Regions from separate parts of the Mesorhizobium sp. C416B genome, predicted to be linked through region 2. Evidence: predicted binding sites of a transcription regulator. Region 2 holds the regulator's gene; each other region holds the start of a gene.
The links. Region 2 encodes PhoB, which activates phosphate uptake and scavenging genes when phosphate is short. Its sites were predicted from a motif close to TGTCATNNANCTGTCAT; they were not measured.
Positions count from the first base shown of each region.

Region 1: a site for PhoB is predicted at 2,416-2,432, ahead of NLY43_RS05230 (RNA degradosome polyphosphate kinase). Genes of this name have one in related genera too.
Region 3: a site for PhoB is predicted at 1,964-1,980, ahead of ppk2 (polyphosphate kinase 2). Genes of this name have one in related genera too.

Region 1 is NZ_CP100471.1:1,033,544-1,037,285, reverse strand. It holds gene NLY43_RS05245 (TIGR02117 family protein) at 1-630, shown strand, start outside; gene NLY43_RS05240 (FAD-dependent monooxygenase) at 850-2,088, opposite strand; gene NLY43_RS05235 (zinc-finger domain-containing protein) at 2,108-2,353, opposite strand; gene NLY43_RS05230 (RNA degradosome polyphosphate kinase) at 2,587-3,742, shown strand, end outside.
Region 2 is NZ_CP100471.1:4,426,916-4,430,657, reverse strand. It holds gene NLY43_RS21635 (ROK family protein) at 1-907, shown strand, start outside; gene phoB (phosphate regulon transcriptional regulator PhoB) at 938-1,627, opposite strand; gene phoU (phosphate signaling complex protein PhoU) at 1,644-2,348, opposite strand; gene pstB (phosphate ABC transporter ATP-binding protein PstB) at 2,389-3,213, opposite strand; gene pstA (phosphate ABC transporter permease PstA) at 3,231-3,742, opposite strand, start outside.
Region 3 is NZ_CP100471.1:800,737-804,478, reverse strand. It holds gene NLY43_RS04130 (glycosyl transferase family 90) at 1-733, shown strand, start outside; gene NLY43_RS04125 (aldo/keto reductase) at 754-1,797, opposite strand; gene ppk2 (polyphosphate kinase 2) at 2,041-2,961, shown strand; gene NLY43_RS04115 (dihydrofolate reductase family protein) at 3,151-3,742, opposite strand, start outside.

The DNA.
Region 1 (3,742 bases), 3.3 Mb from region 2:
ATCGTGGTCGCGCTCGCTGCCGCGCTCGGCACGCTGGTGCCGCGTCCGCTGTGGCCGGCGTCAGCGGCGGGTGAGGGCACGCGCCATATTCTGGTGCTGGAGAATCCGATCCACACCGACATCGCCATTCCAGTCGATGACGAGGTGCGCCGGCGCTTCCATTTCCTGGTCGCTGCCGGCATCCCTGTCGACGCCCCGGAAGTGCGCTACATCGTCTTTGGCTGGGGCGGCCGGGCCTTCTATCTGGAGACGCCGAGCTGGTCGCAGCTGAAAGCAGTGCCCGTCCTCAAGGCGCTGACACTGGACGCCTCGGTCATGCATGTCGATATCGCCGGGACCATCGCCGAGCCGCACCCTGCTGTCACCGGTTTCGACATCGATGAGGAACGTTTTGCAGCGCTGCTCAACTATATCGACGCGAGTTTCCAGCAAGGGCCGCATGGTCCGGTCGTCATCGAGAACGCCGCCTATTCCAGCTTCGACCGCTTCTTCGAGGCGAACGGCCATTTCAACGCGCTTGTCGGCTGCAACACCTGGACAGCCGCCGGCCTGCGCACCGCCGGCCTGCGCACCGGCTGGTGGAACCCGCTGTCGGCCTCGCTGGGCTTGTCGATGCGGTTTTATAACTAGCAGTCCTTCATCGCACCGCGACAGTGTTGGATCTTTTGAAGTCAGCGGGACAGCACTCCCCTCTGACCTGCCGGCCATCTCCCCCGCAAGAGGGAGATCAGCCGTTTTGCCCGCGCTCCTGCTGCAACGCCGGCGATTTTGGCGAAGGCGACGGCGACATCCAATCTCCCCCCTTGCGTGGGAGATGTCCGGCAGGACAGAGGGGAGTGGGAAGGATCGCTACGTCGACGATCTAGACTGCCGAGTGTCCGCTCGCCATCCATAGAGCCAGTCGAGGTCGGCGGCGAGCTTGTCGGGCGAGCGCATGGCCAGGAACAGATTGCGGGCGATCGCCACCGGGCCGGCAGCATGCCAGGCGAGGCGGTTTACGGCCCCACGACGCGCGGCCTTGGCGACACGCGGCCGCCGAAGATTTTCCCAGATTTGAAAACTTCTGGGCAGATCGCCAGGGAAATCGGCGATAGCGTCGGCAAGCGTGATGGCATCCTCGATCGCCATTGCCGCGCCCTGCGCGGCAAACGGCGTCATCGCGTGCGCGGCGTCGCCGATCAGCGCGATGCCCTGCGGGCTCGTCCACCGCTTCTGTTCGACGGTGTGGATCGGAAAGGCCGTCCATGGGCCGGCCAGTGCCACAAGCTTCGTCAGGCCCGGCGCGGTGCCGCGCAGGGCAGCCGTGAGGATCGCGGGATCGGCATGGCCCGACCAACCTTCGGCCATGCGCTCACCCTTGGTGAAGGCGGCGAGATTGAAGGCCTGGCCTTTGCTGACGGGGTAGGCGACCATGTGGAAGCCAGGATGCAGGAACGTGGTGACGCAGTCGGCGGCGCCGATCGCGGCAAAGGCTTCTCCGGCCGCACCGTCGGCTGCGATTGTAGCCCGCCAGGCGAGTTCGCCCGAAAAACGGCTTTTGACGAAGTCCTCGCCTGCGAGTTGCGCCCGGACCGCCGACCAGACGCCGTCGGCGCCGACCAGCAGTTTGCCGCGTGCCTCGATCTCGCGGCCGTCCACTTCGGCGGTCACGGCGACATATTGCGCGTCTTTGACGATGCCGGTCACGCGGGCGCCGGTGATGAGCTCAATCTCTGGCCGTTCGGCCATTTGCCCCAGCAGCGCTGCCTGCAGATCTGCGCGATGGGCGACAAGATAGGGCGACTGCCAGCGCGCTTCGGCGGCGTGCCCGAGCGGTACCCGCGCCAGTTCGCGCAGCGTCCCGGCGTCCTTGAGCACGACCGCTTCCGGCCGCAACGCTGCGGGCAGCAGTCGGTCGAGCACGCCGAGTTTTCCAAGAATGCGTGTTGCGTTGGGCGAAAGCTGGATGCCGGCGCCGGCCGCTTCGAGGTGCTGTGCCTGTTCGATAAGCTTTACCGGATAACCCCGTCCAGCGAAGGCAAGGGCAGCGGTCAGCCCGGCGATGCCGGCCCCGGCGATTATGACCTGCCGGGACCTGATGTCTTCCATCGGGCTTGTCGCGGAAGGATCAGGCGGCCTGGTCGATATAAAGGCAACCAGCCGGCAGCGTTTCCGTCGCCCTCAGCTTCGCCGAATAGCGGTAGAGCGTCGAGCAATACGGGCAGACCTTTTCATTGTCGTCGCCCATGTCGAGGAACACATGTGGGTGGTCGAAGGGCGGGTTGGCGCCGGTGCACATGAATTCCTTGACGCCGATGTCGATTGCCGGATGGCCCGCATCGTTCTGGAAATGGGGAATGGAACCGCCTGCCATCGTCGTCTCCTTGATCTCGTCGAAAAGCATCTGGAACATAACAGGCCTGTTTGCAAGATCGATGAAATGAAACTGTCGCAAAAGCCTGTCAGAGGATACGTTGAGCCGGTTAAGTGCATGTCCCTGAAATCGGAACGGTTTTCGCCGAAGGGTCATGCGTCACAAAAGCGTGTTAGAGGCATGGCACGTCCAACGGCGCTCCAAGGGACGGTTGGCGGGGAAGAGCAGGAACCATGAACGAACTGAAGCCGGTGCAGAGCGAATTCATCAATGTCGAGGTGGCGAGCCCCGAGGGCGGCAACCCCGATCGGTTCGTCAACCGTGAGTTCTCCTGGCTGCAGTTCAACCGGCGTGTGCTCGAGGAATCACAGAACGAGCACCATCCGCTGCTCGAACGCGTCCGTTTCCTGTCGATTTCGGCCGCCAATCTCGATGAATTCTTCATGGTCCGCGTCGCCGGCCTTGCGGGCCAGGTGCGCGAAGGCATTGCGCTAAAGAGCCCCGACGGCCGCACGCCGGAGCAGCAGCTGGAACAATTGCTGCGCGAGGTCGAGCGGCTGCAGGAGGACCAGCAGAACAGCCTTTCGGCGCTGATGTTGCTGCTCAACAAGGAAGGCATTGAGAGCATCACCCGCGATGCACTAACCAAGGATGAAAAAGTCTGGCTGGAAGACCATTTCCAGGACCAGGTTTTCCCGGTGCTGACTCCACTGTCGATCGACCCGGCGCATCCGTTTCCGTTCATTCCCAATCTCGGCTTCTCGATGGCGCTGCAATTGCGCCATCGCAAGAATGGCGAGGAGATGAGCGCGCTTCTGCGCCTGCCGGTGGCGCTGAAGCGCTTCATCCGTCTGCCCGACCGCAAGCAGCACGTTCGCTTCATTCCGTTGGAGGAGGCTGTCGGCCTCTATATCGGCAAGCTGTTCCCCGGCTATGAGGTCAAGGGTTCCGGCACCTTCCGCATCATCCGGGACAGCGATATCGAGGTCGAGGAAGAGTCGGAAGATCTCGTGCGCCTGTTCGAGACGGCGCTGAAGCGGCGCCGCCGCGGTTCGGTCATCCGCATCGAATTCGACAAGTCGATGCCCGGCGAATTGCGCGAGTTCGTCGCCGGCGAGCTTGGCGTCTCTTCGAGCCGCATCAGCGTTCTGACCGGCCCGCTGGCGCTCAGCCAGATTTCCGAGATCGTCGCCGTGCCGCGCGACGACCTGAAGTTCACCCCCTACAATCCACGCTTTCCCGAGCGCATCCGCGAGCATGGCGGCGACTGTTTCGCGGCCATTCGCGAGAAGGACATCGTCGTCCACCACCCCTATGAATCCTTTGACGTGGTGGTCCAATTCCTGCGCCAGGCGATGGCCGACCCGGAGGTGGTGGCGATCAAGCAGA
Region 2 (3,742 bases):
GGAACAGCGCCGGCTGGACACGCTGACCAAGCCGCGCGACGAGCTGATTGGCGAATGCGTAGCAATCGTCCGGCGGCGGCTTGAGGATCCCGACCTCGATGTCCAGAGCATCGCCCGCATTGCCATGGGCATCCAGGGCATCACCGATTCGCAGGCGCGCGCCATGCTGTGGTCGCCAATCACGCCACTGACCGACATTGCCTTCGCCGACATGTTGGAAGTGGAATTCGGCATTCCGGCCACCATGGAGAACGACTGCAATATGATGGCGGTGGCGCTGCAATGGCGCCAGCCCGAGCGCTACCGCGACAACTTTATCGCCATCCTCTTGTCGCACGGCATCGGCATGGGACTGGTGCTGAAAGGCGAACTGTTCACCGGCACCCATTCCTCGGGCGGCGAGTTCGGCCACATGATCCACCGTCCGGGCGGCGCGCTCTGCCGCTGCGGGCGGCGCGGCTGCGTCGAGGCCTATGCCGGAAACTACGCCATCTGGCGCAGCGCCAAAATGATGGGCGAGGATGCCGAGCCGGTCGATATCGGCGACGCTGATATGCGCGCACTCGCCGCGCGCGCCCGCGAAACCGATGGCCCGGAGCGCGAAGCCTATCGCAGGGCCGGTGAGGCGCTCGGCTTCGGCCTCGGCAGCCTGTTTGCTCTGATCGATCCGGCACCCGTCGCCATGGTCGGCGTCAGCGCCGCCGCCTTCGACCTGATCGAGCCGGCATTGCGCGAAGCGATCGCCCAGACCGCCGGCGGCCAGCACTCGAAATCGATCTCCTTCGACACCGAGCCCAACGAGCTGCCGCTGATCCGCGAAGGCTGCGCCATGCGCGCGCTCGGCTTCGTCGACCAGGAGATTTTCGCGCCGGGCATTCAGGCGAAATCCGGCAAGCATGTCGCCTGAATGGCCGGCAACGGCGCGACGCGCAGCATCCTAGTCTTCCCTAATAGCGTAGCCGGCGCCGCGAATGGTACGGATGACATCCGGCATGCGGCCGTTGTTGACGGCCTTGCGCAGCCGCCCGACATGCACGTCGACGGTTCGCTCGTCTATATAGATCGTCTCGCCCCAGACATTGTCGAGCAGTTGGCTGCGCGAGAACACGCGGCCGGGATGGCGCATCATGAATTCGAGCAGCCGGAACTCGGTCGGTCCGAGCCTGATCTCGCTCTTCTTGCGGTAGACCCGGTGCGATTCTCGATCGAGCACGATGTCGCCGACCTTGAGCACGCTCGACAGCACTTCCGGCTTGGCGCGGCGCAGCAGCGCTTTCACGCGCGCCATGAACTCCGGCGTCGAGAATGGCTTGACCAGATAGTCGTCGGCACCGGTGGACAGGCCGCGCACGCGGTCGCTTTCCTCACCGCGCGCGGTCAGCATGATGATCGGCAGCCGCTCGGTTTCGGGCCGCACTCTAAGCCGCCGGCAGAGCTCGATGCCGGAAACAGCCGGCACCATCCAGTCGAGCACCAGGAGATCGGGCACGTTTTCCTGCAGGCGGATCTCGGCCTCGTCGCCGCGTGTCACCACCTCGACCTGATAGCCTTCGGATTCGAGGTTGTAGCGGAGGAGCACGCCTAGTGGCTCCTCGTCCTCCACGACCATGATGCGTGGCGCGATCATAGGCAGTTCACCCTCATCAGGCCGGCGTGGCCATCGCCGTCTCGTCCTGCTTCGGACGATTGGCGGGCAATTGCTGGCCGGTCAGCACATAATACGCATTTTCGGCGATGTTGGTGACATGATCGCCGATGCGCTCAAGATTCTTGGCGCAGAACAAGAGATGCGTGCAGGCGGTGATGTTGCGAGGGTCTTCCATCATGTAGGTCAAGAGCTCACGAAACACGGACGTGTATTTGACGTCGATGCGCTCGTCGTCATTCCTGAGTTTTGCAAGAGCTGCCGCATCGGTGGCGGCATATTCCTCGACGACGCCTTGCACCTGGATCAGCACCAGTTGCGCCATGGCATCGATGGAGTGCGAGAGGTCGCGCGGCGTGACGCTCAAGCCCACGGTGCCGACGCGTTTGGCGATGTTCTTGGCGAGATCGCCGATGCGCTCGAGGTCGCCGGCCATGCGGATCGAGCCGACCACGGCGCGCAGATCGTTGGCCATCGGCTGGCGCTTGGCGATCAGCGTGATGGCGCGGTCGTCCAGTTCGCGCTGGCGCGCATCCATGATGGCGTCGTCGGAAACGACACGCTGTGCCAGCGCATTGTCCGAATTGAGCAGCGCCCTGGTCGAGCCGCTGACCATCGAGCCTGCCAGATCGCCCATGTCGCGGATCAGCTTGCTGATCTGCCCGAGCTCTTCATCGAAGGAGGCGACGGTATGTTCACCCATGATCTTGGTCCTCGTGCCTGAAATTCACCCGCCGGAAGGTTCAGCCGAAGCGGCCGGTAATGTAATCTTGGGTGCGCTTGTCGTCGGGGTTGGTGAACATCTTGTCGGTTGCGCCCTCCTCGACGAGATAGCCGAGATGGAACATCGCCGTGCGCTGCGACACGCGCGCCGCCTGCTGCATCGAATGGGTGACGATGACGATCGTGTAGTTCTGGCGCAGTTCGTCGATCAGCTCCTCGACACGGGCGGTGGCGATCGGATCAAGCGCCGAGCAGGGCTCATCCATCAGGATCACTTCCGGCGACACGGCGATGGCGCGCGCGATGCACAGGCGCTGCTGCTGGCCGCCGGACAGGCCGGTGCCGGGCTCCTGCAGGCGGTCCTTGACCTCGTTCCAGATCGCCGCCTTCTTCAGGCTCTGCTCGACGATCTGGTCCATGTCGGACTTGCGCTTGGCCAGCCCATGGATGCGCGGGCCGTAGGCGACGTTCTCGTAGATCGACTTCGGGAACGGATTGGGTTTCTGGAACACCATGCCGACGCGTGCGCGCAGTTCGACGACATCGATGTTCTTGTCGTAGATGTCGTCTTCATCGAGCGTGATCTTGCCGGTCACCCGCGCCGAATCGATGGTGTCGTTCATGCGGTTGAGGCAGCGCAGGAAGGTCGACTTGCCGCAGCCGGACGGGCCGATCAGCGCCGTCACCTGGTTCTGGCGGACGTCGAGATTGACGTCGAACAACGCCTGCTTCTCGCCGTAGAAGACGCCGACCTTGTCGCCGCGCATCTTGATGACTTCGTTCGACTTGGCGTTCATTTTGTCGCCCACTGCATTTTCAAGGGACTGTTCGGTCATGATGTTCATACCAAATTGCCTTTTTTCTACCAGCGCCGCTCGAACCGGCGCCGAAGCACGATCGCGGTGATGTTCATGGCCATGAGGAAGACGAGCAGGATGATGATGGCGCCGGACATGCGCTCGACAAAAGCGCGCTCAGCCTCGTTTGCCCACATATAGATCTGCACCGGCAGCGCGGTCGCCGGATCGAAAGGCGTCGTCGGATAATCGGCGACGAAAGCGACCATGCCGATCAAGAGCAGCGGTGCTGTCTCGCCGAGCGCACGCGCCAGGCCGATGATGGTGCCGGTAAGGATGCCCGGAGCGGCAAGCGGCAGGATGTGGTGGAACACCATCTGCATCTTGGAGGCGCCGAGGCCGAGCGCCGCCGAGCGGATCGACGGCGGCACCGCGGCAAGGGCGGCGCGCGTGGCGATGATGATGGTCGGCAGCGTCATCAGCGTCAGCACCAGGCCGCCGACGAAGGAAGCCGAGCGCGGCATGCCGAGGAAGTTGATGAACACGGCAAGGCCGAGCAGGCCGAAGACGATCGACG
Region 3 (3,742 bases), 3.1 Mb from region 2:
TTACGATCTGAAGGAGTTCACCCGTTATTTCGACCCAGATCTGCGCATCGACCTGGAATTCGGCGACGTCATCGAAGTGCCGAAGATGCCGTCGATCGTCAAGGACCGGCCGATAGCGGGCGACAACGGCAACGGCGTCCTGTTCAAGCTGAACAAGTTCCGTCATTTCTACATGCCGGCCGACGATGTCGCCTTCGCCGACAAGCATCCGCTCGTCGTTTGGCGCGGCGAACTCAACAATCCGATCCGCACCTTGTTGCTGGATGCAGCCCGCAATCTGCCGTTCTGCGATGTCGGCACGCCGAGGGCGACAGCACCTGCGGAATACCGCAAGCCCTATCTCAGCATCGATCAGCAGCGCCGCTACCGCTACATCATCTCGCTCGAAGGCAATGATGTCGCGACCAATCTGAAATGGATCATGAGCTCGAACTCGCTCTGCCTGATGCCGCCGCCGACTTACGAGACCTGGTTCGCCGAGGGGCAGCTCGAGCCCGATGTCCATTATGTGCCGCTGGCGCCCGACTTCAGCGATCTGGCCGAGCGGGTGCATCATCTCGAGCAGCATCCGGCCGAGGCCCAGCGCATCGTTGCGGCGGCCAACGCCTATTGCCGCAAATTCGCCGACGAGCGGGCCGAGCAGGCGATCTGCCTGCTCGTGCTCTACAAATATTTCGTGCTCAGCGGCCAGATCGAGCCCGATCCGCAGGTCTGGCGGTTTATCGCGGGCTAGCGGCTTCCGGCGCCCTTAAGTCAGATGACGCTGCGGTCCATAACCAGATCGGCCGGGCCGAAGCGGTCCTTCGCCGTAAACTGCTGGTGCCAGTAGGGATAGAGCACCGGCGGCCGGCTGACGGCATCGAGACGCTGGCGTTCATCAAAGGACAGCGTCAGGCTTGCCGCGGCGAGATTGTCTTTCAACTGGGCCTCGTTGCGTGCGCCAATCACCAGCGAACTGACGGCCGGCCGGCCAAGCAGCCAGGCCAGCGCCACCTGGGCCGCCGAGACGCCGCGAGTGGCGCCGATGTCGACCAGCACGTCGACGATCCGCCACAGCCGGCCCTCGTCGCGGATCGGCGGTTCCGACCAGCCGCCGATCTGGCGCGCCGTCGGACTGTCGCGGCGGTATTTGCCCGACAGCAGGCCGCCGGCGAGCGGGCTCCACACCAGCACGCCAAGGCCCTGGTCGACCGAGATCGGCAAGAGCTCATACTCGGCCTCGCGTGCTTCCAGCGTGTAGTGGATCTGCTGGGTGACGAAACGCGGCTGGTGCTGGCTGTCGCTGATGCCGAGCGCCTTCATGACCTGCCAGCCGGAATAGTTGGAGCAGCCGACATAGCGGATTTTGCCCTGGGCAACCAGCGTGTCGAGCGCGGAGATGGTTTCCTCGAGCGGCGTCGCGCCGTCCCATTCGTGCAGGAAATAGATGTCGATGACATCGGTCCTGAGGCGCTTCAGGCTCTTCTCGCATTCGCGGATCAGATGATGGCGCGACAGGCCTTCGTCATTGGGGCCCTTGCCGATCCGCATGCGCGCCTTGGAGGCGATCAGCACGTCGTTCTTGCGCTTGCCGCCGAGCGCCTCGCCGATGATCTCTTCCGACAGACCGTTGGAATAGACATTGGCGGTGTCGATGAGATTGATGCCGGCATCGATGCAAGTGTCGATGATGCGCGAGGCCTCCGCGAGATCGGAATTGCCGACGGCGGCGAACGGCCCGCTGCCGCCGAAGGTCATGGTTCCCAAGGTCAGCGCCGAAACTTTCAAGCCGGAACGGCCAAGCGTGCGGTATTCCATGTCAGATCCTCGTAGTTTTGGGGGGGAGGCGGTTTTAGCAGGAAAGGGCGGGGAAGCCCGAAGGGGTCCGCTATTTGTAGGACAATTTGAGCGGCTTGTCGCCATCCCAGGGCGATGGATCGGCAATGCTCGCTGGTTTGCAGTGATGACCGGCTGGCCGGCGGCTTGCAATAAAACCGTCATTGGCGGCCTATATCGAGTCGGCTCAGGGTTTCATGCCAGCCGGCAAGCGGAGCAGTGGAAATGACCGAGTTGAAGCAGAATTCTCCGGCCAGGGATTGGCTGGAAGCCGAACTCGCCGACATGCTCGACGAGGACTATGAGCTTGAAATGTCGGAGCCGGCGCTGTCGCTGGAGATCTCCAAGATCTACAAGAACGCGCATCCGCCGTCGATCGACCGCATGCAGTATTTCCGCGACCTGATCGGCTTGCAGTCGGAACTGATCAAGCTGCAGTCCTGGGTCGCCTACCACAAGAAGAAGCTGGTGGTGGTTTTCGAAGGACGCGATTCCGCCGGCAAGGGCGGCGTCATCAAGCGCATCACCCAGCGCCTCAACCCGCGCATCTGCCGCGTCGTGGCGCTGCCGGCGCCGACCGAGCGCGAAAAATCGCAGTGGTATTTCCAGCGCTACGTGCCGCATCTGCCGGCCGGCGGCGAGATCGTGCTGTTCGACCGCTCCTGGTACAACCGCTCCGGCGTCGAGCGGGTGATGGGCTTTGCCGAACCCGATCAGGTCGAAGAGTTCTTCCGCGACGTGCCGGAGTTCGAGCGCATGTTGGTCCGCTCCGGCGTCACGCTGGTCAAATACTGGTTCTCGATCACCGACGAGGAACAGCAGATGCGCTTCATGATGCGCATCCACGACCCGATGAAGCAGTGGAAGCTGTCGCCGATGGACCTGCAGTCGCGCGTGCGCTGGGAGCAGTACACCAAGGCCAAGGAAGAGACGTTTGCCCGCACCAACATCCCAGAGGCACCGTGGTACATCGTCGAAGGCAACGACAAGAAGCGGGCGCGGCTGAACTGCATCGACCATCTCCTCAAACAACTGCCCTATGAGGACGTGCCGCACGAAGAAATCACGCTGCCCGAGCGGGTGTTCAACCCGGAGTACGAGCGCCAGGTCCTGCCGCGCGAGCTTTACGTGCCGGAGAAGTATTGAGCACTTTTCCTTCTCCCCGTTTCACGGGGAGAAGGTGCCCGAAGGGCGGATGAGGGGCAGCGCCGGCATCGACGAATTCACAGCCGTCGGACGCTGCTAACCTCCAAAAGCAGCGCTGCCCCTCATTGCCTGCCGGGCATTTCTCCCCGTAGAACGGGGAGAAAGAAGCCTGCGCCTATCACTTCGCCACTACACCCGCTTGATCGTCACATGCGTGGCGAGCGCTGTCGCCACCTGCTCGGTGCACTGGTAACCCAGCTTCAGCATATCCAGCCCGGCAAACAGGCTCTCGCCCCTCCCGAGCAACACCGGCGACACCGCCAGATGCAACTCGTCGATGAGCTTCTCTTGCAGATATTGCCGGATGGTGGAAACGCCGCCGCCGACGCGGACATCCTTGCCGCCGGCCGCGGCCTTTGCTTGTTCGAGCGCGGCGTGGATGCCGCCGGCAACGAAGTGGAAAACGGTGCCGCCTTCCATCACAATGGGGTCGCGCTTGTAGTGGGTCAGCACGAAGGTCGGCACGTGATAGGGCGGGTTGTCGCCCCACCAGCCTTTCCAGCTCTCGTCTGGCCATTCGCCGCGGATTGGGCCGAACATGTTGCGGCCGAGGATCCAGGCCCCGACATTGTCGAAGCTGCGGACAGTGAACCGGTCGTCCACATCGGTGGTGCCGCCATCCTTGCCGACCATCTCATGGAAGGTGCGGGTGCCGGTCATCCATTTGTGCAGATATTCGCCACCAACGCCGAGCGGATTTTGCAGGTCCTGGTCAGGACCG